One region of the Shewanella sp. Shew256 genome, then DNA from elsewhere that is predicted to be linked to it. Evidence: predicted binding sites of a transcription regulator. Region 1 holds the regulator's gene; each other region holds the start of a gene.
What was found. Region 1 encodes MetJ, which represses methionine synthesis genes. Its sites were predicted from a motif close to TAGACGTCTAGACGTCTA; they were not measured.
Positions count from the first base shown of each region.

Region 1 (7,995 bases):
TTCGCCACAGCTTATTCGGCCGCACCGAGTTGATGGAGGCGGATTTCTCCGAGGCGACCGATTACGATATCGATATTTTTAACAATAAAATTAAAGGCGCTAAGTTTAGCCGTGACGAAGCGATTCGTTTACTCAATGGCTTAGAGATCACTTTGGTCGATTAAGCCGCCATTTTACCGAGCTTGTTTTGGTCAGTTTTTAGATTTTTTTAGCCTGTTTTTTATCTCAAAATGTTGGCGAGTGGTTCCTCAAAGGGCTCGCCAATTCTATTGATCCTATTCACGAATTTTTAGATCATTTTTAACTTTTAGTTGCCGCAGATCACACTCAACTTGCCTATGTGGTTTACCACAATATCCGCTTACCCCTTTAGGGATAACAATCACTCTGGAACAGCAAAATGCCGGCGTGCCCAAGGGTATTGGTGCAAGTGCATTGGCGTAAATAACTAAAAACCTGTGAGCGAATTTAGCCTTTAACCGCAGCGGTGACAAAAGCCTAAGTTTGCGTGTGCCAAGCGGCACATTAGGGTGGATGAGTGTGATGGAGGTAACCATGATTGAGCTTAATAGGCGAACCTTTTTAAAGGGCGCAGGGGCCAGCGGTGCAACGTGCGCCTTGGCTAGCTTGTTGCCAGGCAGCTTAGCGGCGTTAGAGAGCAAGCAGCTAAAAGGAATGGGCAAAGACATTGCCAGTATCTGTGAGATGTGTTCGACCCGTTGCCCGATTTCGGCGCGGGTGATTGAAGGCAAAAACGTCTTTATCAGCGGTAATAAGGCGGCTAAATCCTTTGGCGGTAAAGTCTGTGCCCGGGGGGGCGCTGGCCATAGTTTACTTTACGATCCGCAGCGGATTGTGAAGCCACTCAAACGGGTGGGTGAGCGTGGCGAGGGCAAGTGGGCCGAGATCTCTTGGGATGAAGCCTATCAACTGATTGCCGATAATCTCAATAAAATCAAGAAAGCTCATGGCCCTGAAGCCGTGGCGTTTTCCTCTAAATCCGGTTCGCAAGAAAAACACCTATTCCATCTCGCCACCGCCTTTGGCAGCCCGAATACCTTTACCCATGCATCTACTTGCCCCGGTGGTTATGAGATTGCCGCTAAGGCCATGTTTGGCACTAAGGTGAAGCGCGATTTAAGCAACTCCAAATACATCATTAACTTCGGCCATAACCTGTACGAAGGCATCAACATGTCCGAAACCCGCGGCATGATGGCGGCGCAAATGGATAAAGGCGCCAAGCTGGTGGTGTTCGAGCCAAGATTCTCCATCGTCGCCGATAAGGCCGATGAATGGTATGCGATCCGCCCCGGCACCGATGTGGCTGTGGCTTTAGCGCTTTGCCATGTATTGATTGAAGATAATCTCTACGACAAGGCCTTTATCGAGCGTTATGTGGAAGGGTTTGATGCCTTCGCCGCCGAAGTGAAAGCCTACACCCCTGAGTGGGCCGAAACCGTTTCCGATGTGCCCGCCAAAGATATTCGCCGTATCGCCCACGAATATGCGGCCAAGGCGCCCCATGCTGTGGTGGATTTTGGTCACAGAGCCACCTTTACCACCGAAGAGTTTGAAATGCGCCGCGCCTTGTACGCTGCCAATATCTTGATTGGCAATATCGAGCGTAAGGGCGGTATCTACCTAGGTCAAAAGCCTGGCGATTATAACAAGCTCGCGGGTGAAGATGTGTCACCTGTGCTGGGTAAACCCGGCGTGAAAGATATGCCAAAACCAGCGGCAAAACGTATCGACCAAGTGGAAGAGCAGTACGCCATGATGTGGTCATCGGGCGGGGTCTACCAAACCATCCTCGATGCGACCTTAAGTGCCGTACCCTATCAATTACATGGCTGGGTGATGTCCCGCACCAACCCCATGCAAACCATGACCGACAGGGCGCGTGTGGTTGAGGCCTTGAAAAAGCTCGACTTTGTTGCCGTGTGCGATGTCTATATCAGCGAAACCGCCGCCTATGCCGACGTGATTTTACCTGAATCGACTTACCTTGAGCGCGATGAGGAAATCGCCGATAAGTCGGGTAAAAATCCAGCCTACTATGTGCGCCAACGCGTGGTGGAAACCCTAGGCGACACTAAGCCCTCATGGCAAATCTTTAAGGATATTGGCCATAAGCTAGGGCTAAGTGAATTCTACCCTTGGGACAATATGGAAACCCTGCAACTGCTGCAGGTAAACCGTGACACAGACCTGCTGCGCCGCATTAAGGACGAAGGTTTTGTTAGCTTCGGTAAGCCCATTATGCTGCGCGAGCCTAAAATGGTGGCCGAATTTACTAAGGCCTACGCCAATGCCAAACCCGTGGATGAAGACGGCACCTACGGCAGTTTACTCAGCTTTAAAACCCCAAGCGGCAAGATTGAATTGACCTCAGCCAAGGTCGAAGCCATGGCGCCAGGACGCGGGGTGATTAAGTTCCGTGAAGTGCATTTGAAGAAAGCCGACGAGCTGTACTTTATCCAAGGCAAGGTCGCCGTGCATACCAATGGCGCGACTCACAATATCCCCATGCTGGCTAACCTGATGTCGGATAACGCCATTTGGGTGCATCCCGTTACGGCGGGCAAGTTAGGGATCAGCAATGGTGACCCGATTCGGTTAACCAGCAGTGTGGGCAGCGAAGAAGGCCATGCCTTAGTCACCCCGGGCATTCGTCCCGATACCGTGTTTGCCTATATGGGCTTTGGCTCTAAAAACAAAGAGTTGGTTAGAGCGACTGGTAAAGGTATCCACTGCGGAAACTTACTGCCCCATCAAACAGCCCCTGTGTGTGGCATGAATATTCATACGACAGGCGTCACGCTGGCAAAACGCTAATTGGAGGCTCAAATGACGAAAAGATATGTGATGGTGCACGATGAGAACAAGTGCATCGGCTGCCAAGCCTGTAACGTGGCCTGTCGCAGTGAAAACGGCGTCCCCGAGGGCGTGACTCGCTTGCAAGTGCGCGTAGAGGGGCCTTTCGGTGAGATGCCACACCTGCACTTTAAGTATCACAGGGTGTCGTGTCAGCAATGTGAAGATGCGCCCTGTGTGAAGGTGTGTCCAACGGGCGCTGCCTACGTGGGCGAGGACGGCATTGTCTCTATCCATGGCGATAAGTGTGTGGGTTGTATGTACTGCGTGGCGGCGTGTCCCTACAAGGTACGTTTTATGAACCCAGAAACCAAAGTGGCAGACAAGTGTAACTTCTGTAAGGACACGCGTTTGGCCCGGGGTGAAGAGCCCGCCTGTGTGACTGTGTGTCCGACCGATGCCTTAGTCTTTGGCGATGCCAACGATCCACAGAGTGAGGTCGCGATGCTACTCAACACTAAGATCACTTACCAAGATAAGACCCATTTAGGCACCAAGCCTAGGGTATATCGCGTTCCTACCAAAAGAGGGGGGATTTGATTATGAACAATACTTGGGGCGATATGGCGCAATATGATCCCGTCACTTGGCATTGGATCATCGCCGTGTATCTGTTTATGGCGGGTTTATCCGCCGGAAGTTTGCTGATTGGCATTGGTTTGCGTTGGTTTAATAAGGAACAAGCGCAGGGGGAGACGAGTATTCTCAAGGCCGCCGCCATTATTGGCCCAGTGGCCATTTGCCTAGGCTTGGCCTGTTTAGTGTTTGATTTAACTAAGCCTTTCCACTTCTGGCTGATTTTAATCAACTATAACTTCCAGTCCGTTATGGCGATTGGGGTATTAGCGCTACTGGCTTACTCACCCTTGGCATTTGCCTACGCAATTCTTGTGCTGCGTGACGAACTGCCAAAGTGGGGCTTAGGTTTTTTAGTGCCTATCGCTAAGCTGCTGATGCCCTTTAGAAAGCTGATTGAAGTGCTGCTGTTTATCCTCGCGATTGGTGTAGGCGCTTACACAGGCTTCTTAATTTCGGCCATGAATGCCTATCCGATGCTGAACACTGCGGTATTGCCGGCGCTGTTCTTAGTCTCTGGTTTATCGGCGGGCGCTGCTGCCAATGCGGTGCTGGCGCTGGTGATGTTCAAGACCGATAGCCACGACAAGACCTTAGCCAAAATGCATGGCTTAGAGCTGCCAGTGATGGCCATCGAAATCATGTTCCTGTTTATGCTGTTCTGCGCCTTGTACTTTAAGGGCGGTGCGGCTGCTGCGGCGCTGGCATCACTCACCTCTGGCGTGTGGGCGAGCGTATTCTGGATTGGCGTGGTTGGGGTTGGTTTTGGTATTCCATTGCTGTTTATGCTGTTGCCTGCCGCGACTCGCCACAGCAAGGGGGCGATGATCATGGTGGCCTGCGCCAGCTTAACCGGCGTGCTCGCGCTGAGACACTTTATTGTGTATGCGGGACAAAGCTATCTAAGTTAGTGCTCTGGTGAACTGCAATCTCGATGGGATAAGTCACACATCCCCTGCAAGCAAAAAGCACCGATTATCGGTGCTTTTTTATGGCGGCAATTGGCAGCGATTGGAAGGGGATTATTGCGGTAATTATTGCGGCAATAGCTCAATCACTGATTTCACGGTGAGCACTAAGGCGCTGATAGCGCAGAGGGCTAAGGTTGCCATCTTGGTCTTATGCTTATCCACATTCCCCACCAGTTTACCCGCCACTAAATAGCCTAAAAAGACCGAGGGCAGCAGCATCAGGGATAACCATAAATGCTTGATTTCGAGCAGGCCCGTCACCCCAAGGATGACCAGCGCTATGGTTGAGCTGAAGATAAAGAAGGCTGAGAGTGCGGCGCGAAATTTTGAGGCATCCTTACCCGCTAACAAAATCGCCATCGGTGGGCCACCAATGGCGGCAATATTACCAAAGATCCCCGATACCACGCCCGCGCCAAACAGAGTCGCTTTATTCACTGGCAGGCTGAATTTATACAGGCTCAGTACCACGGCGACCGCCACAATGCCAGCAATCGCCAGACCAAGAATCGGCTGTGGCGCAAACAGCAACAGGCTGGCACCGATAAAACCTCCGGGCACACGACCAATCAGTGCATATTGCAACCCGTTGAATTCTAAATGGCCGCGCTCTCGCAACAGAGTGAGAAGGGCGATAGAAAAGCCCATCACAATCACGGGGGCGGGCACTAATTCGGGGTCGACAATATACAGCAGCGGACTCGCCACCACGGCAAGACCAAAGCCAATCAGACTCTGGGTGAGGGCACCTAAAAACACAATCACAGACGCAATGGCGAGCGTTTGTGGATCTATCAAGGAGAACATAGGATTCCATCAAAAACAAAATAGGGATCGTTACTCTAACCCATCAGGCAAGATGAGTATTAACGATCCCTAATAATTAGTTACGGCAGGATTATGGACGCCTGAGCGTTATTCCATATCTTCCCACTCGATCCCCATTTCGTCCATCAACCGTTTCGCTTCGGCGGGAATGCTGTCTGGGCTATCTTTCGACAGATCGGCATCATCAGGCAGAGGCTGGCCGGTGTAGGCATGCAAAAATGCTTCACACAAGAGTTCGCTATTGGTGGCGTGGCGCAGGTTGTTCACCTGACGACGGGTACGTTCATCCGTGAGGACTTTTAGCACTTTGAGCGGAATAGACACAGTAATTTTCTTTACTTGTTCATTCTTCTTGCCATGTTCAGCATAGGGGCTGATGTATTCCCCATTCCATTCAGTCATTGACTCACCTGTTATAACGCTAAATTCGGGGCAGATTTTAAACCCTTACAGATAACAGTCAAATTATTGCTACTATTTCTTAGTGATTGCAAACAGATTTCTTTATGTTTAGACGTCTAAACGTCTTAACGCCTATTGACGATGCCACTGGGCTTAGGTACATTTAGACGTCCAGACATCTCTTTGCGAACTTAGGAGTTCCCGATGACCGCAGGCAAATTAGTGACCGAACGTCAATTAGCCACATTAGCAGTGCGTCAGGGTATCGAAAGCGATACTCAGTATGGCGCTGTGGTGCCGCCAATTTACCTGTCGACGAATTACGCCTTCGATGGTCATAAAAATCCTCGCGAATTTGATTACAGCCGTTCCGGCAATCCTACCCGCAGCATCTTAGGTGATGCCCTAGCTAAGCTGGAAAAGGGCGCAACTGGTGTGGTGACTTGCACTGGCATGGCAGCCATTACTTTAGTGACTACGTTGCTCGGCCCCGATGATTTATTGGTGGTGCCCCACGATTGCTACGGCGGTTCGTACCGTTTATTCACTAACTTGGCTAAAAAGGGCCAATTTAAACTGCTGGTGGTCGATCAAACCGACGGCCAAGCGCTTGAGCAAGCGATTAGCCAGCAACCTAAGATGGTGTGGATTGAAACCCCCTCTAATCCTCTGCTGCGAGTCGTCGATATCGAAGCTATCGCCAAGGCGAGCCACGCCGTAGGTGCTTTAGTGGTGGTTGACAACACTTTCCTTTCGCCAATTTTGCAGCAACCGCTGTTACTCGGTGCCGATATCGTTATCCACTCCACCACTAAGTACATCAATGGTCACAGCGATGTGGTGGGCGGCGCGGTGATCGCCAAAGATCCTCAACTCGGTGAGACCTTACATTGGTGGTCGAACACCTTGGGCTTAACGGGTTCAGCTTTTGATAGTTATCAAACCCTGCGTGGTCTGCGTACCTTAGTCGTGCGTATTCGTGAGCACCAAAGCAATGCCCAGCGTATTGTGGATGTGCTGACAAGTAGCCCAGTGGTGAGCAAAGTGTATTACCCTGGCCTTGCGGAACACCCCGGCCATGCCATTGCCGCCAAGCAGCAAAAAGGCTTTGGCGCTATGCTGAGTTTTGAGCTTAAGGGCGGCGAGGCTGAAGTGGTCGCCTTTTTAGATGCCTTAAGTTTATTCAGCGTGGCCGAGAGCTTAGGTGGCGTTGAGAGTCTCGTGGCCGTGCCCGCGACTATGACACACAGGGCGATGGAGCCCCAAGCGCGTTATGAAGCTGGCATTAAAGACACCCTATTACGTTTGTCGGTTGGTATTGAAGATGCCGACGACTTAGTTGCAGATATTCAAGCAGGATTGGCCGCCGTCGCGGCTTGTCAGTAGAGGAATTCGAGATGGCACGTTGTCACTTACATAAATTTGGTGGTTCCAGCTTAGCCGATGCCGATTGTTATCGCCGAGTCGCCCATATTCTGTTAACCCATGGTCATAGTGATGATCTGGTGGTGGTGTCTGCCGCAGGTAAAACCACTAACTTTTTATATAAATTATTGTCCCTGCGCGATAGCAATCAATTATGGCAAGAAGAGTTACAAGTCCTTATCAGCTATCAGCAAGGTTTGATTGAGCAGCTGTTATCCAATGAGCAAGCGCGGGATCTGCGTGAGCGTTTAACCACGGATAAAGCCCAGTTAATCAGTCTGTTATCTTTAGATTCCCGTAACGATTACCAAATTAGCCATGTGGTGAGCTTTGGTGAACGTTGGTCGGCGCGTTTAATGGCGGCACTGCTGCGTGAATCGGGTGTGGCCGCAAGCCATGTGGATGCCTGCTCGATTCTTGTGGCCGACGAGGCCGCCGTACCGCAAATTCGTGTGCAAGAATCCCGCGCCAAAGTGCAAGCTTTACTGGCGGCGCATCCTAACGAGCGTTTAGTGATCACAGGTTTTATCTGTGCCAACGAGCGTGGCGATACCTTGCTATTGGGTCGCAATGGCTCTGACTTTAGCGCCAGCTTAATTGCTAGCCTTGCCGACATTGAGCGCGTAACCATTTGGACCGACGTTGAAGGGGTATTTAACGCCGATCCGAATAAGATCAACGATGCGAAATTACTCAAGAGCATGTCCCTCGCCGAAGCTGACCGCTTGGCACGTTTAGGTTCGCCTGTTTTACATTCACGCACTTTGCAGCCGCTGTTTAACACTGAGGTGAGCCTAGCCGTACGTTCAAGCTACGCCTCCCATACCGACTTTACCCTGATTGCTCCCCACAGCTCCTCGGCGAGTGCGCCTGTGGTGACTAACCTCAATGCCGTGGTGTTATTTGGCTTTAAGAT
Region 1 is NZ_NAJR01000001.1:131,503-139,497, forward strand. It holds gene B5P39_RS00600 (pentapeptide repeat-containing protein) at 1-164, shown strand, start outside; gene phsA (thiosulfate reductase PhsA) at 556-2,838, shown strand; gene B5P39_RS00610 (4Fe-4S dicluster domain-containing protein) at 2,851-3,417, shown strand; gene nrfD (NrfD/PsrC family molybdoenzyme membrane anchor subunit) at 3,420-4,364, shown strand; gene B5P39_RS00620 (sulfite exporter TauE/SafE family protein) at 4,488-5,231, opposite strand; gene metJ (met regulon transcriptional regulator MetJ) at 5,340-5,654, opposite strand; gene metB (cystathionine gamma-synthase) at 5,877-7,040, shown strand; gene B5P39_RS00635 (bifunctional aspartate kinase/homoserine dehydrogenase II) at 7,052-7,995, shown strand, end outside.

Region 2 (7,995 bases), 310 kb from region 1:
TTGGACCAAATTGCCCAGCAGTCTATGGTGTTTCTCTTCTAAAGTATTTTCCGACGAATTTGCTTCTGTTAACTCGAAGAAGACGATTCCTGCGTGGGCGCCAAAACGTCGTCCTAGATTGAGTTGCCTGGGCGCCATCATCATAAAACCGTAATGGTTGAGCATGCCGGTCTCTTGATCGCGCATCGATAGGGATTCAATTCGATGATTTTGGCATAACAGGGATAATTCCTGCTGCAATAGAATTTGGAAGGGCTCGAGCATGGCGCTGTTGCTCGCGGGCTCGACCATATGGGGATTTAATACGCACAGCGAACCAAATTGGCTGCCGTCGGGCCAAGCGATAGGGCGTGAGAGAATATGTTGAATACCATCAAAATCCCGTGGCAATTCATCGAGCATAAAACGACCGAGATTAAGATAGTCTCCTTCCGCTGGACTATGTTTAAGTTGTTCAAACAGGGGGAAGTCGCTCGCAAACAAAGTGCCAGAGGTAAAGAGTGGCGTTTCGCTCACTGAGCTGACTATCACTTCAAAACCAGATTGAGTCATTTGCAGCACAAACACACTGGTGGCGCTGTAGTAGCTTTTAATCAACTCGCATTGATGCATCCAGCGACCAAGATTCACTTGCTGGTGGTCACTATCGAGCAGGCTGACATTGGGGTTGATGGTTTCGGGCAACATGGTGGCGCCTAAAGGGCAAAAAATATGCCTTAAGTTTGGGAAACAACAAGATAATTTGCAAATCAACGGGCTAAAAATCATCAGTTTTTATGCATCTATTATTGGGATGATTTATGACTCCTGTATACTGGCGCGCCGCCAGCCATATTGCTCGCCAAATTGAGTTTAGACAATGACAGTAAATATACGCCCTGCTACGACGCAAGATATTGATTCTTTAGTTTTATTAGAAAGAACCTTCCTCAATGATGAACTGGCGTCTTCGGCGATGGGCTTGGAGGGGCAAGCCTTTGGCCGTAGTGAACTGACCGAATTAGTCACTCGACATTGGGTGGTGGTGGCCGAAGATAAAGGGCGGATTATTGGTTATGTGATTGCCGGGCGTTGGGCCTTTTTCGAAACTTGGCCAGTTTATCGCACGCTCCTTAATCGCTTAGCTAAGGCCGAGTGGGACGGCCCTAGATTAACGAAGCAGAACACTTGTCAGTATGGCCCCATTTGGATAGATAAACACTATCGAGGTCAGGGGGTTTTTGAGGCGTTGGTGAAGGGGATTTATCAGCAACTTGCCCCTCATTTTGCCTATGCGGTGACCTTTATTGCCGAGGAAAACGAGCGTTCCTTTGCTGCTCATACTCAAAAAGCCACGATGCAAGTGGTCGATTTCTTTACCGTTTCGGCAAGAGATTACTATTTAATGGTGGCGCGCACTCAGGCTTAGTGAACATCCAGATTGACACGTGTTCTTGCTTGGAAACTCAGTATTTAGTGCATATCGTTATGAGGAATACTCTGTATCGACTATGGTTAGAAAATACTAATCAATATAGATGCTGCTATGAAGTTTGAGCTACGCCAATTTCTTGATAGAAGTTTTCTCATTTCGATACGTGAATCCTTTATCGCGTTACTGCCTTTTATTTTGATTAATTCGTTTCTCTCGCTGATTATTGCCTTACTCGACATTGGCATACCTACTTGGCAAGGCTCTGCATTTCATCAGGGAATTAGTTTTTTTTCGGTGCAACTTTCAAAGATTTTTCCATTACTTGCACTGATTTCTTTGTCCTTTCACTTTGCTAAATATCTACAACTGTCGGCGATTGTGGTGTGTTCTTTGTCGCTCAGTATTTTACTCGCCATTAATGCCCAAGATACGGGTAATGTATTTAATCTCGATTATGTACGCGCCATTTTGGCGGATCCGCGGATTGCGGTTTTGCCAATTATCTCGGCCTATTTATTACGTTTTTTGAGTGCATGGAAGGGGCTTCAACTGATTAAAGCGAAGGCGCTGAGTCGTTACTTAAAGCAACATTTAAATTTATTTTTCCCGATAGTGATTGGTTTTATCGGTCTGTTTGCCATCGTTGCCGAAGCTTCTATCTTTTTAGAATGGTTATTTGCGCCATTTATCGAAGGGTTGCAACAAGCGAGCCTCGGCGTGCAACTGTTTATGCGGATCCTGCTCACCCATGTGCTCTGGTGTTTTGGAGTGCATGGCGATAACGCCTATCTACTGTTGATTGGCGTCGATAATGGTTTAATGCAACTGGTACCGCATTTAACGGCGAGCCAGTTTATGGACTTGTTTATTCTCTATGGCGGTAGCGGTGCCACTTTATCGCTGATCATTGCCATTTTTATTGGCGCTAAAGACAGCGCTACTCGGCATATTGCCAAAATTGCCACACCCTTTGCGATTTTTAACATCAATGAAATTCTGATTTACGGCCTACCGATTATCTTTAATCCGCGCTTATTAGTGCCGTTTATCCTATCGCCGCTGATTAATTTTATCTTAGCTTACAGTGCTATCCATGTTGGGATCTTAAGCTTTGAGGGTCACAGTTTCCCTTGGATCACGCCGCCATTGCTCAACGCTTACATTGCCAGCGGCCATATCAGTGCGGTGTTTTTCCAGGTGTTATTAATCGGGCTTGGGGTATTGATTTATCTGCCCTTTGTACGACGTTTCTCCTTGATGTCTGAGCATTATGAGTTTGATAGCGAATTAATCAAACGTGTGCAGTTTCAAGCAGATATCGACCGGATGAGTGAGCAGCATTATTCACAGCAGCAGTCCGAATCGCTTAAGGCTGAATTGAACCTCGAGAAGACCATCAAAGAAGTCTTGGCGGGTGAGTTGCAACTACACTATCAGCCTAAAATTGCCTTAAGTACTAATCATGTTGTTGGATATGAAGCGCTTATTCGCCTGAAGGATGAGCATGGTAAGTTAAAGGGGCCGTATTTTATTGATGCCTTTCAGCGTGCAGGCTATTCCCATATCATCGACCGCTTTGTGATTAATACGGTTGCAGAGGATCTCGCTCGCTGGGAATTAGAAGGTTTTTACCCAAAAGTGAGCATCAATATCGACCCAAACAATATTACCGATCCCCAATTGTTGGCGACCATGAATGAAAGGTTAGGCAGCGTCGCCAACCGAGTCGAAATTGAGATGTTAGAATCGGCCTTTATGTTGGATTTAAATCGTATCGATAACAGCATGAAGCAGCTTAAACAACATGGGTTTAGCTTTTTCTTAGATGACTTCGGGACAGGGTTTTCTAGCTTAAGTTTACTGAGTCGGATTAATGTCGATGGTATTAAGCTCGACCGCAGTATTCTGGCCAATACCAGCGAGCCAAAAGGGCGTACCTTGTATCTGCAAATCTGTAAGCTTTGTAATAGTTTAGGCTTCAGTTTGATTGCCGAAGGAGTTGAAACCCCTGAAGAAGCCGAGTTTGTTAAAGCGGCGGGGGTGAGTTATGTGCAGGGCTGGTTATACGCCAAGGCGATGCCAGGACCCGAGGCTAAAGCCTTTTGGTTGGAGAGAAATAGTGAGTGATACCTTGGTCAGCAATCTGCTGACGACATACGCCAATGCCAATTTGTCGGCTTGGGATAATTTGCGAGTCTTATTATCCGAGTGCGCGTTGCAGCAATGCGAAGCCCGTGGATTTGAAGTCGATTGCGACGATAGTCGCCCCCATTATTGGCTGCAGATTGAGGATTGTTGGCTCGATTGCGGCAGAACCAATGCCTACAGCGCGGCTATAGAACGTTTAACACCTGAGGCCGTTCAAGGTGCAAGGATTATCGGCGTGCAAGACTGTGCACTGTTATCCGCCGCGCAGATAAACCTGCTGTGTATGCAAAACGCCCATTTTGACCACTGTTAATCCGAGTTATAGGATTAACCATTCCCCCGTCGGATACTTCCCTTGATAGCCAAAAGGAAGCCGTCCTTGTAAGTACCAAGCTAAACGTTCTTGGGTAAATTCTGAGAGCGTTCATCGGCTAGCAGTAAAGTGGCTAAGGTATCGGCATCATCTGACACCAGTGTGCAAATCTCAGCAACGGGTACTATTTTCCAGGTTTCCAGATAGGCGGCTTTAGCGATTTGAGCGACGATTTCGCTTGAGACTTGGGGCTTTAATCTGTCGGCTTGCTGATGGTCGCTAACGCATAAGCTTTCATAGGGTTCGGAGTAGGGCGGTTCGAAAAAACGGTCGGGATCCTTTTCAAGATAAGTGGTGATTTCTTCAAGGCTGCCTAAGGTTTTGGTCATGGGCTCGTTATGGCCCACCTTGGTCGCCCAAGAACAGGATTGGAGTTGTGCGATTAACGGCTTCATTGAGTCCCTGTCTTTTGCCTATAGTGAAAGCCATCTTGCTGATTATGATGGGGTTAGGCAATACATCCTAAGCATAAAAAAACCGCCCTAAGGCGGTTTTTTACAAGCGAAAGCGTGAGCTTAATGCAGATTACAGACCTGCATCGGCGCGAAGTGCGTCAGCTTTATCCGTCGCTTCCCATGGGAACTCGTTACGGCCAAAGTGACCATAAGCGGCGGTTGCTTGATAGATTGGGCGAGCTAGGTTCAACATTTCGGTCAGGCCGTATGGGCGCAGGTCGAAGTGTTGACGGACTAACTTGATTAAGACTTCTTCTGATACTTTACCAGTACCGAAGGTCTCAACGCTGATAGACGTAGGTTCAGCCACACCGATAGCGTAAGACACTTGGATCTCACAACGGTCCGCTAAGCCTGCTGCAACGATGTTTTTCGCTACGTAACGGGCAGCGTAAGCCGCACTACGGTCAACTTTTGATGGGTCTTTACCAGAGAAAGCACCACCACCGTGACGCGCCATACCACCGTAGGTATCTACGATGATCTTACGACCGGTTAAACCACAGTCACCCATTGGACCACCGATAACGAAACGGCCAGTTGGGTTGATGAAGTATTTAGTGTCCTTGTTCAGCCATTGTGCTGGCAGAACTGGCTTGATGATGGTTTCCATCACGCCTTCGATCAGATCCGCTTGGGCGATGTCAGGGCTGTGTTGGGTAGACAGTACGATCGCATCGATACCAACAATTTTGTTGTCTTCGTAAGCGAAGGTGACTTGGCTTTTCGCATCAGGGCGTAACCATGGCAGAGTGCCATCTTTACGCACTTCTGATTGGCGCTTCACTAATGCGTGGGCATAGGTGATTGGCGCTGGCATCAGAATGTCAGTTTCGTTGCTGGCATAACCAAACATTAAACCTTGGTCGCCAGCACCTTGTTCTTTTGGATCGGCACGGTCGACACCTTGGTTGATGTCTGGAGACTGTTTACCAATCGCATTTAATACTGCGCAAGAATCGGCATCGAAGCCCATATCGGAATGGACATAACCAATTTCACGAACCGTTTTACGGGTCAGCTCTTCAATATCAACCCAGGCAGAGGTGGTCACTTCGCCACCTACTAATACCATGCCAGTTTTGACATATGTTTCGCACGCAACACGTGCTTTAGGATCTTGGGCCAGAATCGCATCTAGCACAGCATCAGAAATCTGATCTGCAATCTTATCGGGATGACCTTCTGAGACCGACTCAGAAGTAAACAAGTGCTTTGCCATAGTAGGAAAATCTCGTCGTTAGCAATCAAACGTGTAGAAGCATCTACATCTAGACGGCTATTTTAGTGGAATTTCCCTTGGTTGACACCCCCTAAACTAAATATTTGTGTGTAAAGTGAGGTAAGCCCCAAATCTGGCTGAGTTTGCGGCGCTGGAGTTTCTGCTCTAACTCAATGAATTGATAGTGGTATGTGGTTTTTGTTCCAGATGAGGTGGGTAAGTTGTCGCTGAGCTAAGCTCAAACCAAGGTTGTAGCCTGATTGCTATGGGACTAAATGTGACAAAGGATATAACATATTTAAATTATTGTATTACAAATGTGTTTAATGTGTTTTAAGATGAATTCGCCTAAACCTTCAAAGGTGTAATCCACCAGACTGGACAGTGGAATGCAATTTTCGTTTGCGTCGCTTCGCTATGTAGGGGAAAATATGCGTCCAAATTGCCCGCTAGACCCCACAAATTAAGCAGGAGAGAGCATGTCTTCCCGTAAAGTACTCGCCAACGCAATCCGTGCGTTAAGTATGGATGCAGTTCAAAAAGCAAACTCAGGCCACCCTGGCGCCCCAATGGGCATGGCAGATATTGCTGAAGTGCTGTGGAATGATTTCCTTAAGCACAATCCGAACAATCCGAAATGGGTAGATAGAGATCGTTTTATCCTCTCTAACGGTCACGGATCTATGCTGATCTACTCTTTATTACACCTGACTGGCTACGACCTGCCTATCGATGAACTGAAGCAATTCCGTCAGTTACATTCAAAAACTCCGGGTCACCCAGAATACGGCTACACCCCTGGTGTTGAAACCACCACTGGCCCATTAGGGGCGGGGATCAGCAACGCTGTGGGTATGGCGATTGCAGAAAAAACCTTAGCGGCACAGTTCAACCGTGAAGGTCACGAGATTGTTGACCACTACACATACTGCTTCCTCGGCGATGGCTGCTTGATGGAAGGTATTTCCCACGAAGCTTGTTCTCTGGCTGGTACCTTAGGCCTAGGCAAACTGATCGCATTTTGGGATGACAATGGCATCTCTATCGACGGTCATGTTGAAGGCTGGTTTACCGATGACACGCCAAAACGTTTCGAATCATACGGCTGGCATGTAATTGCTAACGTTGATGGTCACGATAGCGATGCGATTCGCGCGGCTATCGAAGCGGCAAAAGCCGTGACCGACAAGCCAACCATGATCTGCTGCAAAACCATTATCGGTTTTGGTTCACCAAACAAATCTGGCAGCCACGATTGCCACGGCGCACCATTAGGTGATGCTGAAATCGCAGCGGCCCGTGAATTCTTAGGTTGGCCACATGCGCCATTCGAAATCCCTGCCGACGTATACGCAGGTTGGGATGCTAAAGAAGCCGGTAACGCCCGTGAAGCGGCTTGGAACGATAAGTTTGCCGCTTACGCTGCTGCTTACCCAGAACTGGCTGCCGAATACGAGCGCCGTGTGATGAAAGGTGAATTACCAGCTGATTTCGAAGCTAAAGCGCAAGCCTTTATCCAAGAATGCCAAGCGAAAGGCGAAGGTATTGCGAGCCGTAAAGCGTCACAAAACGCGATTGCCGCCTTCGGTGCGGTTCTGCCTGAACTGTTAGGCGGCAGTGCTGACTTAGCGGGTTCTAACCTGACCTTGTGGGCAGGTTCTAAAGGTATTCAAGAAGATCCAGCGGGTAACTACGTGTACTACGGTGTGCGTGAGTTCGGTATGAGCGGCATCATGAACGGTGTGTCACTCCACGGTGGTTTCATCAACTACGGCGCGACGTTCATGATGTTTATGGAATACGCTCGTAATGCAGTACGTATGTCTGCGCTAATGGGCATTCAAAACATCTTCGTTTACACCCACGACTCTATCGGTCAAGGTGAAGATGGTCCAACTCACCAACCAGTTGAGCAATTAGCTAACCTGCGTATGACGCCAAACATGGCGGTATGGCGCCCATGTGACGCGGCTGAAACCGCAGTGGCATGGAAAGCGGCTATCGAACGTCGTCATGCACCAACATCGCTAGTATTCAGCCGTCAAAACCTGAAGGCTCAACCACGTACTGCTGAGCAGTTAGCTAATGTGGCAAAAGGCGCTTACGTACTGCAAGACTGTGCGGGTACGCCTGAGTTCATCCTGATTGCAACCGGTAGTGAAGTGCAATTAGCGGTAGAAGCGGCGGCTGCGCTGACTGAACAAGGCAAACAAGTTCGCGTGGTTTCTATGCCATCAAACACTGAGTTTGATAAGCAAGATGCCGCTTACAAAGAGTCTGTACTGCCAAAAGCGGTGACTAAGCGTATCGCTATCGAAGCGGCCCATACTGACTTCTGGTACAAGTATGTTGGTTTCGAAGGCACTGTTGTTGGCATGACCAC
Region 2 is NZ_NAJR01000001.1:442,432-450,426, forward strand. It holds gene B5P39_RS01905 (GGDEF domain-containing protein) at 1-687, opposite strand, end outside; gene B5P39_RS01910 (GNAT family N-acetyltransferase) at 860-1,408, shown strand; gene B5P39_RS01915 (EAL domain-containing protein) at 1,526-3,541, shown strand; gene B5P39_RS01920 (hypothetical protein) at 3,534-3,875, shown strand; gene B5P39_RS01925 (hypothetical protein) at 3,956-4,330, opposite strand; gene metK (methionine adenosyltransferase) at 4,461-5,612, opposite strand; gene tkt (transketolase) at 6,092-7,995, shown strand, end outside.
Region 2: metK (methionine adenosyltransferase) is a predicted target of MetJ. The motif match lies at 5,655-5,672, and genes of this name have one in related genera.

Region 3 (7,995 bases), 250 kb from region 1:
GTCGCATTTGTCAGGGTTGCCTTGCTAAATACGGCATATTTTTGCAGCTGTGGCAGGTCGAGCTCAAGGGTGTCCTTTGGCATCAGCATCAACAGCGCATCTTGGATGGCGAAGGTGCGGAAGCTGGCGAGCATCTTACCCTTAGGATCGCAATGTGCGCCCCAGCGCCATTGGTTGGCTTCGAGTGAGCTGATATCCGTGGTGACTTGACCATGGATAAAACTGCGACCCTGTTCGCCGACCACTTTGATGAGGCCGAGGTGGGATAGGTTGGCGAGCATAAGTGGAGGCATTGAGGCGTCCAGATCCCAAGTGGGTGTCGAAACTGCAATAGTCATAGCGGAGATCCTGAAAATGAAGACGATGCAAGAGGCTAGATTGTAGCGGAATTAAGCGGCGCTCAAAAGCATAAGGCGCACATATCTTGAATGAAATGTGCGCCTTATAAATACACTCAAGCTGAGTGCGTAAAGCCTTAGAACAATACGCGGGTGCGCAGTGTGCCTTCAATGGCCTTAAGTTCGACCAGTGCTTCCTCGGCTTGGTGAGTATCGACTTCCATCACCACATAACCGATTTCAGCTGTGGTTTGCAGATACTGAGCGGCAATGTTGATGCCTTTTTCAGAGAAAGCTTTGTTGATTTTGATCAGCACGCCAGGACGGTTTTGGTGAATGTGCAGTAAGCGCGAAATACCTTTGTGCATTGGCAGCGACACTTCAGGGAAGTTAACCGCAGAAACGGTCGAACCGTTGTCTGAGTATTTGGCTAACTTACCAGCCACTTCGATACCGATGTTTTCTTGGGCTTCGGCAGTACTGCCGCCCACGTGCGGGGTCAACAGCACATTGTCTAAGCCACGTAATGGGCTGATAAATTCATCATCATTCGATTGTGGCTCGACGGGGAATACGTCGATTGCCGCGCCCGCAAGGTGACGCTCTTTAAGGGCAACCGTCAGGGCATCGATATCAACCACAGTGCCGCGTGAGGCGTTGATAAAGATGCTGCCTTTGCGCATGGCGGCAAATTCTGCGGTGCTGATCATATCTTTGGTCTGCGCTGTCTCTGGGACGTGCAAACTGATCACATCGGACTGTGCCAGTAATTGTTCCATCGAATGAATTTGTTGGGCATTGCCTAATGGCAGTTTGTCTTCGATATCGAAAAACACCACGCGCATGCCTAAGGTTTCAGCCAGGATCCCAAGCTGAGTACCAATATGGCCATAACCTATCACACCTAAGGTTTTGCCACGGACTTCGTAACTGCCGGCGGCCGTTTTCATCCAGCCACCACGGTGGGCGATGGCATTACGTTCAGGAATGCCGCGCATCAGCATGATAATTTCGCCTAATACCAGTTCAGCCACGCTGCGGGTATTGGAAAACGGTGCGTTAAAGACGGGGATACCGAGTAATTCGGCGGTCGCGAGATCCACTTGGTTAGTACCGATACAGAAACAACCAATCGCAATCAGTTTTTCGGCACGCTTCAATACATCAGCCGTTAATTGGGTACGGGAACGAATACCAACAAAGTGAGCATCTTTGATGGACTCGAGCAGGGCTTCATCACCCAAGGAGGCTTTGTGATACTCGATATTGGTGTATCCAGCACGTTCAAATACATCGACCGCAGATTGGTGGACGCCTTCCAACAACAGGATCTTGATCTTATCCTTGTCCAGCGAATGTTTCGCCATGATATGGGTACCCTCTAATTAATTGAAATAGTTCTGTGTGATATGCTGACAGCCTTGGCCTTCCAAAGTAGCACTTTTTTTGCTCACTGTGGAGGGCTAGATGGCTAAAGTTAATATTCTAGAATTAGAACAATATCGCATAAGAGGAAGGAACATTGAATAACAAAATCATTTGGTGCGGTATTTACCTCTCAGTTTTAATATGGTCGGCGATAAAACCCGCAGATCCATTCACTTGGTGGCTCGAAGCCTTGCCCGCATTAGTGGCCGTGCCCTTGCTCTTTTTTACCCGCAAGGGTTTTCCGCTGACGCCCTTAGTGTATTTTTTGGTGCTGGTGCATTGCTGTGTGTTGTTTGTTGGCGCGCACTATACCTATGCCGAAGTGCCACTGTTCGATACGATTGCCCAGTGGATGGGCACTGAACGCAACAACTACGACAAGGTCGGGCATTTCGCCCAAGGTTTTATTCCTGCCATGTTAGCCCGTGAGATTATGTTACGTAATCAAGCCGTTAAACCTGGCGCATGGTGTGCCTTTTTAGTCACCTGCTTTGTGTTGGCCTTCAGCGCCTTCTACGAACTGATTGAATGGTGGGTGGCCGCCGCGACGGGCGAAGGCGCTGAGGCCTTCTTAGGTACTCAAGGTTATGTGTGGGATACTCAATCGGATATGTTTTTAGCCTTGATTGGGGCCATTGTCGCACTAATCAGTTTGTCCCGTGTGCAGGATAAACAAATCGCAAAACTTATCGGTCAGGCTAGGCTCAAACACTTACCGAAAAATCCCCTCTAAGTCTCACTTAGAGGGGATTTTTTATGCCTCAAACCGTCATTATTTTCTGTTAAATTTTTGTATCAACTTTCGATTGAGAGCTTTATAGACTAAGGTGTACCCTGAATGTTCCGTCGATAAGCTTCAGGATTAATCACTGTTTAGTGATAAAGCCTTGGTCTGTTAGTCGAACTTACTATAAAAAAAGAGTGATTATTTAGTACATTCGGGTGATGGCATTCATGCGGTAACTAGTCAAAATGGGCTATGTTAATTAATTGTATTTTTGTGCATTTGCACGCTTAAGTTCAACATTAGACTAATAAAGACGAAATACTTTTCAGGGAGAAGAGTAAAGTGAATACTATCAACGAGTTAGTTTTTCTGCATCAAGTGGCAGCGCCTTGCCATTTGGCGATACTCGCAGAATCTATCGGATTAAAAACACGGATTGTTAAACAGGCTTCCGAGCTAAATTTAGATAAAGGGCAACGCAGTTTTTGCCTTATCGCCCAAAAAGGCGCTGCCTTAGATAATAAAGGCATTCCGCTGTTGGCCTCACGTCTGGTGCCCCATGTTCCCGTCGCTTTGTATCAAGTCGAGCGTAATTCCTTAGACCAAGAGTCAGCCATGTTGCTGGGGATCCGCGGTTTGTTATTTGCGGATCAGCGCATGGATTTGATGCTAACAGGGCTGCGCAAAATGGTGGCCGATGAGCTTTGGTACGATAGAACCTTACTCAGTAAGATGTTTCGCCGGGTGGTGCAAAAGTTGGATGGGCAAAATGATATGCCCGCCGATACTGTTGCCATGTTGCAAGCGCTTACATCGAGGGAGCGAACCATTATTCAGTTCGTCTCTAGCGGCGCGCGTAATAAGGAAATCGCCCATCGACTCTGCATCAGTGAGCATACGGTGAAGGCACATATTTCCTCTATTTTCCGTAAGACCCAGTCCCGCAATCGTGTTGAGCTATTGCGTTGGGCTCAGACCTATCAAACACATTTTGAGTTTTGCAGTTAAGCTCAAAGCTTAAGCCTTAAACGCACTAAGATGAGTTGCGAGTGAACTGGGCCGGTGATTTACATCGGCAAGATAAGACGAGCGGCAACTCACTTTTGCGCTTTATATGCAAATAAAAACGGGAACATGATTCATGTTCCCGTTTTTATTGGGCCGCCTACAGCAGACGGCCTATCGATAGAGATTAGTACTGAACAACGGTTGCAACGTTCATATCACCGGTTTGGTTAACGCTGATGCTGTTGCTATTGCCAGCTTGTGAACCCAGCACTAAGTTGTCATTACCAGTTTGGGTAATCATTAGGCTGTTGTTGTCACCACGCACGCCAAATGAGCTTGAAGCGAATGAAGTGCCGCTATCGCCACCTACCCAGTTACCGTTACCCGCTTGAGTGATTTGAGCTGAGTTTTCATCACCTTCGATGATTAAATCGATAAGGTTCAGATCACCACGGTGTTGCAGTGCAGTCACATCGGCGTTGTTGTTACCCGTTACGCTAATGATGGTTTCGTTTTGTCCGCCATCTTGCTCAACATCCACTTCGTTGTCGTTACCAACGGCATCCACATAGGCGAAGTTCGCATCACCTTCTTGGCTGATTTCGATGCTGTTGTCTTCACCTGTTGCGAAGGCAACCAGCTCGTTGTTATCACCCTTAGAAGATAAGTCGAAGTCGTTGTCTGTACCGTAAGCGCCAAAGGTTGCGAAGTTAGCATCACCACGTTGCTTTAAGTCAACGTCGTTGCTATCGCCCCATACTTGGAACTCTGCGCCGTTGCTGTTGCCACGTTGCTTGATAGTGATATCGTTGTCGTTACCTTGAATGTCAGCCACTAAAGTATCGCCTACAGTGTTGCGGTCGCCGTCTTGAGCGATATCAATGCTGTTGTCATCACCTGTGGTCATTGAAAGGTAAGCAGTGTTGTTGCTGCCTTCTTGTTTCATGGTGATATCGTTCTCACTACCCGCTAAGGCGTAAACGAAGCCAGTGTGGCTATCACCCTTTTGATAGATATCGATGCTGTTGTCGTTACCCGCGATGCCTTTAGCCGCACCAAAGTTGTTGTTACCAATCTGTTCAACCGATACGTCGTTGTTATTACCCACGTTTGCGGTCAGGTCGAGTGCGATTAAACCCGCTTGGTTGTTGTTACCGTATTGCTTGATGTCGCCATCGTTATTATCACCTTGTACGCGGAATACGGCGAAGTTGGCATCACCTTCTTGTTCTACGAAGGCACTGTTTTCGTTGCCAGTGATTTCAACTTGGCTTTCGTTCACTTCACCTAATTGGTTTACAGAAACCAGGTTGTCGCTACCAGTGATGTCGTTGCTGCTTTGGTTGTAGAAACCATCCTGTGCCACTTCAGCGACGTTGTTATTGCCAGTGACGTTAACTGACGCAACATGCCAATCAGTTTGTTGAGTCACTGTGACTTCGTTGGCATCACCCGTTGAGTTAACTTGCGCTTCATGCCACACACCGTCTTGTAATACGGTGGCTACTTGGTCGTTACCCGTTTGGGTCACTGCTGCAGCGTTAATCACTCCAGTTTGCGCAACTAGGGTGTCTTGACCTTGGCCAGTTTGCTCAACGCTGATGTCGTTAACGAGACTGGCCGCAAATGCTTGGCCACTTAAGCCAGTTGCAATAGCTAGCGCAATGAGTGATTTTTTCGCTTGTGATTTCATGTGGACTCTCCCTGTTTAATATTGAGTTATTGAGATTGCAGCACCGTCTGCAATCTGCTGGATCGAAAAATTGCCGCTTCCTAGTTGGTTCAATTGCACCAGATTGTCATTGCCAATCTGGGTGATTGAAGCCGTGTTTTGAGTGCCGACTTGCAGTAGTTGGACTTCATTGTTGGAACCAATCTGTGTCACAAGCGAAACGTTATCGTTACCCGCTTGTGTCACATAGGCGCTGTTATCGCTGCCCGACTGGATCACTATTGCTTGGTTTGCCGTACCTTGCTGCACTAGGTCGATAAGGTTATCGCGCCCAGAACGCTCAATGAGCGCCTGCAGGGTGATAGGCAGTTCACTGACATCCGCCGCTTGGCTGGGCGTCAGACAACTACATAACAAGATGAGCAGTACCAAAAAGCGTGTGAATAGACTTGGCACAAGTGACTCCTTGTATGTATAGGTGTTTTGGCCGAGGTGAAAACACTCCAACCAATTCAGGCATCAAGGTACGAGTCATAGGGCCGAGAGACAATTGGCCGAAAGGGTATTTATTTGTTGGGTGCAATAGCCTGCTAGATAGAATTAACTTTTGTTAATCCTATGATAAATCAGTTTATTGTCTATTTACGCTCCGTGCTCCTTTCTTTTTAACCTACCAAGTCGGTCTAGTAGTTAAGTCGTATTTCGCAGTGGGCGGCTTTTTTAAGTTGAAACATTATGGCAACAATTTACCGGCAAACATGCTGGATGTTCGTTGCTATTATCCAATCAATTTTGAGCGGAGGCTGCGTAATTGCGGTTCCAGAATTTCAACGTAAAGGACTATAGGAAGCTCAATATGTCGATAAAACTCTCACCACTGGCGTTAGCAATTGCAGGAGCGATGACACTGTCAGCCGTGCCTGCTATGGCAAAAGATGCCCCTGTCTATGAAAAAGATGCCATTCTCGTGGTGTATAAAGACAATGCGACGAAAGCGGAGCGCTCGGCGGCTCAGCGTTTAATTCGTGGCACCTTAACCGATGCCAATGCGGACGGTGTCGATGATAAGTTCCAGCATTTACTTAATGGCAAACTGGCACGTTTAGCCCTGCGCAAAGGCGCCAATATTGAGGATGCGATTAAGGTGATTAGCCGTCATCCTGCGGTGAAATATGCCGAACCTAACTACATTCTCAAGGCGATAGGTACGCCTGATGACCCAAGCTTTGCTAGCCTGTGGGGCATGCATAACACGGGACAAAACGGTGGCACCGCCGATGCGGATATCGATGCGCCTGAAGCTTGGGAAATCACCACCGGCAGCTCGGATGTGGTGATTGGGGTGATTGACACTGGGGTGGATTACAATCATCCCGATCTACAGGCCAACATGTGGGTGAATGGTGGCGAGATCCCTGGTAACGGTATCGACGATGACGGCAACGGCGTGATCGACGATGTTCACGGTTACAGCGCGGTCAATAATAACGGTAATCCTATGGACGGTAACGGCCACGGTACCCATGTTTCCGGCACGATTGGCGCTAAAGGCAATAACGGTGTGGGTGTCGTAGGGGTGAACTGGGATGTTAAAATCGCCGCCTGTCAGTTCCTCGATGCCGATGGTTATGGTTCCACCGCAGGTGCGATTGCCTGTCTGGACTACTTTACCGATCTTAAGGTTAATCATGGCGTTGATATCAAAGCCACCAACAACTCTTGGGGCGGCGGCAGCTTTAGCCAAGCCTTAAAAGATGCGATTGAAGCGGGTGGTGAAGCGGGCATTCTGTTTGTGGCCGCCGCGGGTAACGATGCGGTGGACAATGATGCCAGCCCACATTATCCCTCAAGCTACGACTCGGATGTGGTGTTGTCTATTGCCAGTACCGACCGTAATGACCGTATGTCAGATTTCTCCCAGTGGGGCTTAACCAGCGTCGATATGGGCGCGCCAGGTACTGCAATTCTCTCGACAGTACCAGGTGGTGGTTATGCCAGTTATTCTGGTACCTCAATGGCGACACCCCATGTGACAGGTGCGGCGGCACTGGTGTGGTCGTTAAATCCCGATCTCTCACCAGTAGAAATGAAAACCTTACTGATGGCATCGGGTGATGCGAATGCGGACCTCACCGGTAAAACCGTAGCTGGGACTCGCCTCAATGTGGCAAATGCCTTAGAGCAGGCAAACCCATCCCCTAGCTATAAGTTTACCGTATCGCCAGCATCGCAATCGGTCGAAGCGGGTAACACGGCTAGTTATAACTTTAGTGTCGGCAGTGTGGCTGGGTGGGAAGGTGATGTGGCGCTTAGCGTAGCCGTATCTCCGGCGCTTGAAGGCGTATCCTTATCAGCCTCAACAGTTGCTGCTGGTGGTTCATTTACCTTAGATGTAGCGACAACGGCGCAAACAGCTTGGGGTGATTACAGCATTACAGTAACAGGTACCGATGGCACCATTGAAAAGTCTAAAGTCGTTTCACTGAATGTGTTCCCACAGGGATTAAATGACTTTAGCTATGGCAATGAAAACGCTGTTGCTATCCCTGATAACAATGCTAATGGCGTGGTGAGCACTATCGACGTTGCCGACGATGTGCAGATTTTTGGTGTGACCGCCGATGTGAATATCAGCCACACTTGGATTGGTGATTTACGTGTCGTGTTAACCTCTCCTGCGGGCACCGAAGTGGTTCTGCATAACCGTGAGGGAGGCAGTGCCGACAACATCGTTAAGAGCTGGGACTTAAGCGCGTTTGACGGTGAAAATGCCCGCGGTACTTGGTCATTATCTGTGGACGACAATGCGGGCGCGGACATGG
Region 3 is NZ_NAJR01000001.1:385,601-393,595, forward strand. It holds gene ygfZ (tRNA-modifying protein YgfZ) at 1-338, opposite strand, end outside; gene serA (phosphoglycerate dehydrogenase) at 476-1,705, opposite strand; gene B5P39_RS01640 (DUF2238 domain-containing protein) at 1,861-2,499, shown strand; gene B5P39_RS01645 (helix-turn-helix transcriptional regulator) at 2,836-3,501, shown strand; gene B5P39_RS01650 (curlin) at 3,686-5,194, opposite strand; gene B5P39_RS01655 (curlin) at 5,210-5,629, opposite strand; gene B5P39_RS01660 (S8 family serine peptidase) at 6,030-7,995, shown strand, end outside.
Region 3: serA (phosphoglycerate dehydrogenase) is a predicted target of MetJ. The motif match lies at 1,795-1,812, and genes of this name have one in related genera.

Region 4 (7,995 bases), 410 kb from region 1:
TGCCCGCATTGCCAAACAGGCCAGAACCTGTGAATAGCGTCAGCATGACCACGGCACCAAAGGAGGCGCCGGAGCTAATGCCGAACAGATAAGGATCGGCAAGAGGGTTGCGAGTCACGGTTTGCAGCACGCTGCCCGCCAAAGACAACCCCGCCCCCGCCACAAAGGCGAGTATAATCCGTGGCAGTCGCAGCTCCATCACAATCCGCTCTGTCATGCTGCTGGTGCTCACGGCCTCATCGGCCATAAACAAGTGACTGAGTTTATTGATAAACACCTGCAGCACATCTAAGAAGCTAATATTGGCCGCACCAAAACTCGCAGCGGCGATGGGGGTGAGCAGGGCAAAACCCGCCAAGCCTAAGATGAGCCATTGCTGGCGCGTGAGCGGCGTAAAAATGTGGCTAAAAAAATTCATGGTCACCAGTTTAAGTGTGTCTATCATGGCGTGTTCTCGACGCTCTCATTTAGCATTGCAGCTCTTTGTAAGACCTCGTTTGGCGCACCTGGGTTATGGCAGGCGCAAGCCTCTGACGCTCTAGCCTGAGCCGAAACTGCGTGGGAGTCTCTCGCCGCGTCCACAGCATCGCTCTTGGGCTTTTGATAACCATAAAAGTAATTAATCAAGGGGTTACCATGCTGGGGATGTGGCGTCACTTGGGCGCATACCCCAAAGACTTCGGCGATACGTTCCTCGGTTAGAACCTGAGCCGGCGTGCCCATGGCACTCACCAGCCCCTTGTCCAGCAGCAATAAGTGGTCGCACAGGGCGCTGGCTAAATTAAGATCGTGAATAGAGGCAATGACGCTGATCCCAAGGCTTCGCACTAGCTCTAAGATTTGAATTTGATAGCGGATATCGAGGTGGTTTGTCGGCTCATCTAAAATCAACAATTGCGGCTGCTGTACTATGGCACGGGCGATCAGGGCGCGTTGCTTCTCGCCGCCCGATAAACGATCGTATTGTTGATGCACTTTATGACTGAGGCCTACCTTTTCCAGCGCCTTAGCAATTTTTTCACCATCGCCGCTGGAGTTAGTATCAAACATCCCCTTGTGCGGCGTGAGTCCCATGGCAACCAATTGCTCTGTGGTCATATCGAAGTATTGCGGCGTATCCTGCTGCACCACCGCCACTTTACAGGCAAACGCCTTGGGCGACAGCTCGCTAATATCCTGCGAAAACAGACTGATATGACCTTTAGCAGGGCGAATAAAGCGGTATAAACAGCGCAGCAAACTGGATTTACCCGCGCCGTTGGGGCCTATCAGCCCGAGCATTTCCCCCTGCGGCAGGGCAAAGCTTATCTCCGAGAGGATGGTTTTTCCCTCAATCGCCCAACTCAATTGGCTGACCTTAAGTGCCATATTGGCGGAGGTCGCAGCGGGCGCTAAGGGCGCAAGGCTCGATGTGGAATGCATCACTAACGATTGCTCCCACATGGATATTGATTGGTGTTATCTGTGCCAGCAGCCGCTTGGGCCAACAGGGCGAAACTCATTAATGTCATCTTCTGCTCCCTCGAGTTACCCGCTCGAGAACTAAGGCTGCACGCAGCGAAAACAGAAATAGGCAGGTATCCTGACTCGTAGGGGAAGACACAAAGTTCTTCGACTACTCACAGTTGCGGGTACAGTTCGGGCTACTGACGGGCAGCTCCCCGATTCCCTATTATGTTTGGGTTATCCGGCGCGCTTCAACACTGTTGCCCTTAAGCAATAGCACTAAATTGCGCAAAATTCCTAACACCTATTTCTGCGACCTTTGAGCTTAACGTACTGGGTTCGTTATCTGGCTCAAATGTAAGGGAAAAGCATTATCCTATATCTTGCCCATTAGGCAATGCTGTTTAAATCAGAAAATTTTCATCATCCGATGACTGATGCTTTTAAGCTACTCACAGTGGCCCGATGGCCAGTCTAAACGCCAGTATCTTTTACCTTGCTCATCCTCGAGCACATTAATCGTCACCACCGCCGCCACGGGTAAGGCGAGCTGACTGTAAAAACCTAAGGTTTTCACCGCCCCCAGCGCTTTTGACATCAAGTGGCGAATAACCCCGCCGTGGGTCACCACCCAGATATTAGCCGCGGGTGCACAGGCATTAAACTCCCCATGGGCCTGTTCATCATCCATAGTCAGCAGGGCAAACTCTTTATCGAGGATTTGTGCTATCGCACCATCGATACGGGCTTCAAAGTTTGCCATGGCTTCACCATTAGGCGGCGTCACCTCCCAGGGATTCTGCCAATAGGCCGCCATCCGCTCGCCGTCGCGTTGATATAAGTCATCGAGCAGGCAGCCATCCCAATCGCCGAAGGCTATTTCCTGTAACTCCTCCAGCAGGTTGACCTTGAGCGGCAAAGGCGCGGGCGCATCTAAACTTATGCCTACTGACGCACTCGAATGCAGCTCGGCCGCAAAGGCCTTAGCAAACTCGGCGCAGCGCCTTGAGGTCGAGCTATAAATGCCGTGGCACACAGTCGCCTGCGCCGCCACCGCCGCCGACATCTGCCGCCAGCCCTTGTCGCTCAGTGGCACGTCGACTCGGCCCCGCAAAATAGCCCCGCCCTCGCATTCTCCATGGCGTAACAGTAATAACCAGAGCTGCTTCATCTAATCTTTCCTTTTAGCGTTTTTATCTGCCTTATCTCGCCTATGCTATACCAACTTTAGCCTTGCCCTGACAATCCGATGTCGCGTATTATGGACGTCTATACGTATAAATGTCCAAAACATAACGAACGACATTCAATAATAAAATGCAATTTGTCACCCGATTGCGTACTTTGGACTCAACTTAGCTGTAGTAAAGGTAATCATTTATGGCGATATCTCTCCATCGAGCCAGCCAAGCACTGGCAGACATTCGCAACCAGTTGTCAAAGCGCATTCTGATTTTAGACGGCGCCATGGGCACTATGATCCAAGGCTACAAGCTTGAGGAAGAGGATTACCGTGGCGAGCGTTTCAAGGATTGGCATACCGACGTTAAGGGCAATAACGATCTTTTAGTGCTCACTCAGCCACACATCATCAAACAAATTCACATCGACTACCTAAAAGCCGGTGCCGATATTATTGAAACCAACACCTTCAACGCCACCACTATCGCCATGGCCGACTACGACATGCAGTCGCTGTCCGCCGAAATTAACCGTGAAGGTGCACGCCTCGCCCGTGAGGCCTGTGATGAAATCGAAAAAGCCACGGGTAAGCCACGTTATGTTGCCGGTGTGTTAGGGCCCACTAACCGCACTTGCTCTATCAGCCCCGATGTTAACGATCCCGGATATCGCAATATCCACTTCGATGAGTTAGTGACCGCTTACTGCGAATCGACCCGCGCCTTAATTGAAGGTGGCGCCGATATCATTATGGTCGAGACCATTTTCGATACCTTAAACGCTAAGGCCGCCTTATTTGCCATCGAAACCGTGTTCGATGAACTCTTTGGGCCAAATTCGCCCGCGCGTTTACCGGTTATGATCTCAGGCACTATTACCGATGCCTCGGGCCGAACCCTGACCGGACAAACCACCGAAGCCTTTTATAACTCCCTTCGCCATATCAAGCCCTTATCCATCGGCCTTAACTGCGCCCTCGGCCCTAAGGAGCTGCGCCCCTACGTTGAAGAACTGTCGCGCATCGCCGAGTGCTATGTCTCAGCGCACCCTAACGCGGGTCTGCCAAACGAGTTTGGCGGTTACGATGAAACCCCAGAGGATATGGCGAGCGTTATCCAAGAATGGGCCCGTGAAGGCATGCTCAACATTATCGGCGGCTGCTGTGGTAGCACGCCCGAGCATATTAAGGTCATTCGCGAAGCCGTAGAGCCCTTTGCACCACGGGTACTACCCGAGATCCCCGTCGCTTGCCGTTTATCGGGTTTGGAACCGCTCACTATCGACGCCCAAACCCTGTTTGTGAACGTGGGTGAACGTACCAACGTGACTGGCTCGGCCAAGTTTTTAAAACTGATCAAAGAAGGCAAGTTCGAGCAGGCGCTCGATGTCGCCCGTGAACAGGTAGAAAGCGGCGCGCAGATCATCGACATCAACATGGACGAAGGTATGCTCGATGGCGTGGAGGTGATGCATAAGTTCTTAAATCTTATCGCCTCTGAGCCGGATATCAGCCGCGTGCCGATTATGATCGACTCCTCAAAGTGGGAGGTGATTGAAGCTGGCCTCAAATGTATTCAAGGCAAGGGAATCGTAAACTCTATCTCCTTGAAGGAAGGCGAAGAGAAGTTTATCGAGCAGGCAACCCTAGTGAAACGCTACGGCGCCGCGGCGATTATTATGGCGTTCGACGAGCAAGGTCAGGCCGACACTAAGGCGCGCAAAGTAGAGATCTGTACCCGCGCCTACCGCGTGCTGGTCGATAAGGTCGGCTTTCCGCCCGAAGACATTATCTTCGACCCGAATATCTTTGCCATTGCCACGGGTATCGATGAGCACGATAACTATGCCGTCGATTTTATTGAAGCCATTAAAGAGATTAAGGCCACCCTGCCCCACGCGATGATTTCCGGCGGGGTGTCGAACGTGTCGTTCTCCTTCCGCGGTAACAATCCAGTGCGTGAGGCGATCCATGCGGTATTCCTATACCACGCAATTAAAGTCGGCATGGACATGGGTATCGTTAACGCGGGCCAATTAGCGATTTACGATGATATCGACCCCGAGCTTAAGGATAAGGTCGAGAACGTCGTGCTCAACCTGCCCTGCCCAGTTGAAGACTCAAACAACACCGAGCAATTGCTTGAGATTGCTGAAAAATTCCGTGGCGATGGTTCAAGTAGCGCGAAAAAAGAAGACTTAGAATGGCGCTCATGGCCGGTGAATCAACGTCTCGCCCATGCGTTGGTCAAAGGCATCACCGAATTTATCGACGAAGATACCGAAGCGGCTCGCCAACTCGCCTCCCGTCCGTTGGATGTGATCGAAGGTCCGCTGATGGACGGTATGAATATCGTCGGCGACCTGTTTGGCTCGGGCAAAATGTTCCTGCCACAGGTGGTAAAATCGGCGCGGGTGATGAAAAAGGCCGTGGCCTACCTCAACCCTTTTATCGAGCAAGAGAAGGTCGAAGGCCAATCTAACGGCAGAATTTTGATGGTCACGGTTAAGGGCGATGTGCACGATATCGGCAAAAACATTGTCGGCGTGGTGCTCGCCTGTAACGGTTTTGAGGTGTTCGACTTAGGCGTGATGGTGTCGGTGGAGCGCATTCTTGAGGCCGTGAAAGAGCACAATATCGACATTATCGGCATGTCCGGGCTTATCACCCCAAGTCTCGATGAGATGGTGCACAATGTGAAAACCTTCTACCGTGAAGGCCTTACCATTCCGGCGATTATCGGCGGCGCCACCTGCTCGAAAATCCATACCGCAGTGAAGATTGCCCCCCATTATCCCCATGGCGCGATTTACATTGCCGACGCCTCGCGCGCCGTGCCTATGGTTAGCAAGCTAGTCAGCAACGAAACCCGTCAGGCGACTATCGATGAGACCTACGCCGAATACGAAGAGATGCGCATTAAGCGTTTATCGCAAACCAAGCGTAAGGAAATCGTCTCGCTAGAGGCCGCCCGCGAAAACCGCTGCCAGCACGACTGGGCAAACTACACCCCGTTCAAACCCAATGTGCTGGGTCGCCAAGTATTTGAAGATTATCCATTAACCGATTTAGTCGACCGTATCGACTGGACACCTTTCTTCCGCGCCTGGGAGCTACACGGCCATTACCCCGAGATCTTAACCGACAAGGTAGTAGGCACTGAGGCGCAGAAACTGTTCGCCGATGGTCAGGCCATGCTTAAAAAAATCATCGATGAAAAATGGCTCACCGCCAAGGGCGTAATTGGGCTATTCCCCGCCAATACCGTCGGCTTCGATGATATTGAACTTTATACCGACGAGACTCGCACCGAAGTCGAAATGACCACCCATCACCTGCGGATGCAGCTTGAGCGTGTGGGTAACGATAACTTCTGTCTGGCCGACTTTGTGGCGCCCAAAGACAGCGGCGTTGCCGACTATATGGGCGGCTTTGCGGTCACCGCTGGCCATGGTATCGACGAGCATATTGCCCGCTTTGAGGCCAACCACGATGACTACAACGCCATTATGCTCAAATGCTTAGCCGACCGTCTGGCCGAAGCCTTTGCCGAGCGGATGCACGAGCGCGTACGTAAGGAATTCTGGGGTTATGCCGCCGATGAGCAGCTCGATAACGAAGCCTTAATTCGCGAGAAATACAAAGGTATTCGCCCCGCACCGGGTTACCCAGCGTGTCCGGATCACACCGAAAAAGGCCTGTTGTGGGAACTGTTAAAGCCGAATGAAACCATCGACTTAAACATTACTGAAAGCTACGCCATGTTCCCCACCGCCGCAGTGTCCGGCTGGTACTTCGCCCATCCAAAATCCCGCTACTTCGGCGTGACCAATATTGGCCGCGATCAGGTGGAGGATTACGCTAAGCGTAAGGGGATGACAGTAAGTGAAACGGAGAAGTGGCTGGCGCCAGTGTTGGATTATGATCCAGAGTAATCAGGATCGGACTTACGCTAACGCGGTTTGAAAAGCTGATTCAAACTTCGTTTGAATTTATAAGTCAAAATCAAAGTCGCGGGGCTTCACCCCACACCCGATGTTGCTGGTTCGTTTTGCATTACGAACTAGCAACCATATCGCTGTAAAGTGATGGTGCAACTCATTGCCTGCCGCAGGCTTTCGCACTGTTACCCCAGTGACACGCCGTGCATACATCCTTGTAGGCTCTACTAAAACATCCATGTTTTAGAAGGTCACTGGTGCAACAGTGCCCTATCTGGTGTACCCATCAGTTTCAGCATATATTTGTGGCTAATTAATTAAAAAAATAGCCACAAAAGGAGTGGCTTCGTACTTATTCGTAAATCGCTAACGCTTCCGATGGTACATCCCCATGACGTTAAACAGAGAGTTCGATAGCTAACTCGGCATCCATGCGTGGCTCACGCGATCAGTAATTTCGCAAGAGTATAGGTGAAATTCTATACATTAGTGTACAGTTTTAGTATTGAAAGAGTTATGCGTATTATATCTCTCGCCATATTTAAGGCAAAAGCAAAATATAGCTGAAGTTGACTACCGCGCTATTGAAGATGAAAATACATTTTATCGAATAAACACTTCAAAACTAAATAGAAAACAATGCTGTTTGGTAAACAATTTTTTTACTCGAGTCATTCAAATCTGGTCGATGTTTTATACACAATGGAAATCCGGTATCAATTTGCTCCCAACATCTTGACGCTCCAGAAGTTAACGTTTTTTTATGAACTAAATATGTTTCCGAATTTTTATCAACACAAATTACAAAATTCCTAGAATCTCTAGCATGTATTGAACTAACTTTAACAACTGTAAATCCATTGTTTACAGCTTTACTATCATTCACAAAGCAATCTAATAACTCATGCCAATAATCACTATCAAAAAAATTACCATCAATTTTAAGACGATACAACGTTCCAATTACACTCTTAAATTTATAACAAAAATCTGAATCTGCAACCATTTGTGTCATAACTTGATGAGCATGGGCTGATACAAATTTAGTAACACTTGACGCAAATTTAGAATCTTTAAAGTAATTATAAAAGCAATACTGTGCAAGTTCGCTTGTAAGTTTACGGAATTCAACACAAGACTTATTCTTATAACCATACTCTCTAAAAATAATGGAAAAAATCTCCATACTTTTAGTTAGCTTTTGTTTACAATCATCACCTCCCAAATGAACTTTATTCTCAACACTACGCTTAAATGCTGCAGCACGAAAAAGAAGTAACATCTCTCGATACCTGTGAGAACCAATATCTTCAGTCCTATCAAAAATAACTTCATACTCTCCTAAGTATAGCAAAGAAATAAAATACCCATATATAACATCATTTGAAAATCTTGCTGAAGAGCTTTCTAGTTCAGCATAACGACCTT
Region 4 is NZ_NAJR01000001.1:540,640-548,634, reverse strand. It holds gene B5P39_RS02300 (FecCD family ABC transporter permease) at 1-445, opposite strand, end outside; gene B5P39_RS02295 (ABC transporter ATP-binding protein) at 442-1,422, opposite strand; cobalamin riboswitch at 1,556-1,722, opposite strand; gene B5P39_RS02290 (histidine phosphatase family protein) at 1,895-2,617, opposite strand; gene metH (methionine synthase) at 2,827-6,561, shown strand; gene B5P39_RS02280 (ATP-binding protein) at 7,193-7,995, opposite strand, start outside.
Region 4: metH (methionine synthase) is a predicted target of MetJ. The motif match lies at 2,709-2,726, and genes of this name have one in related genera.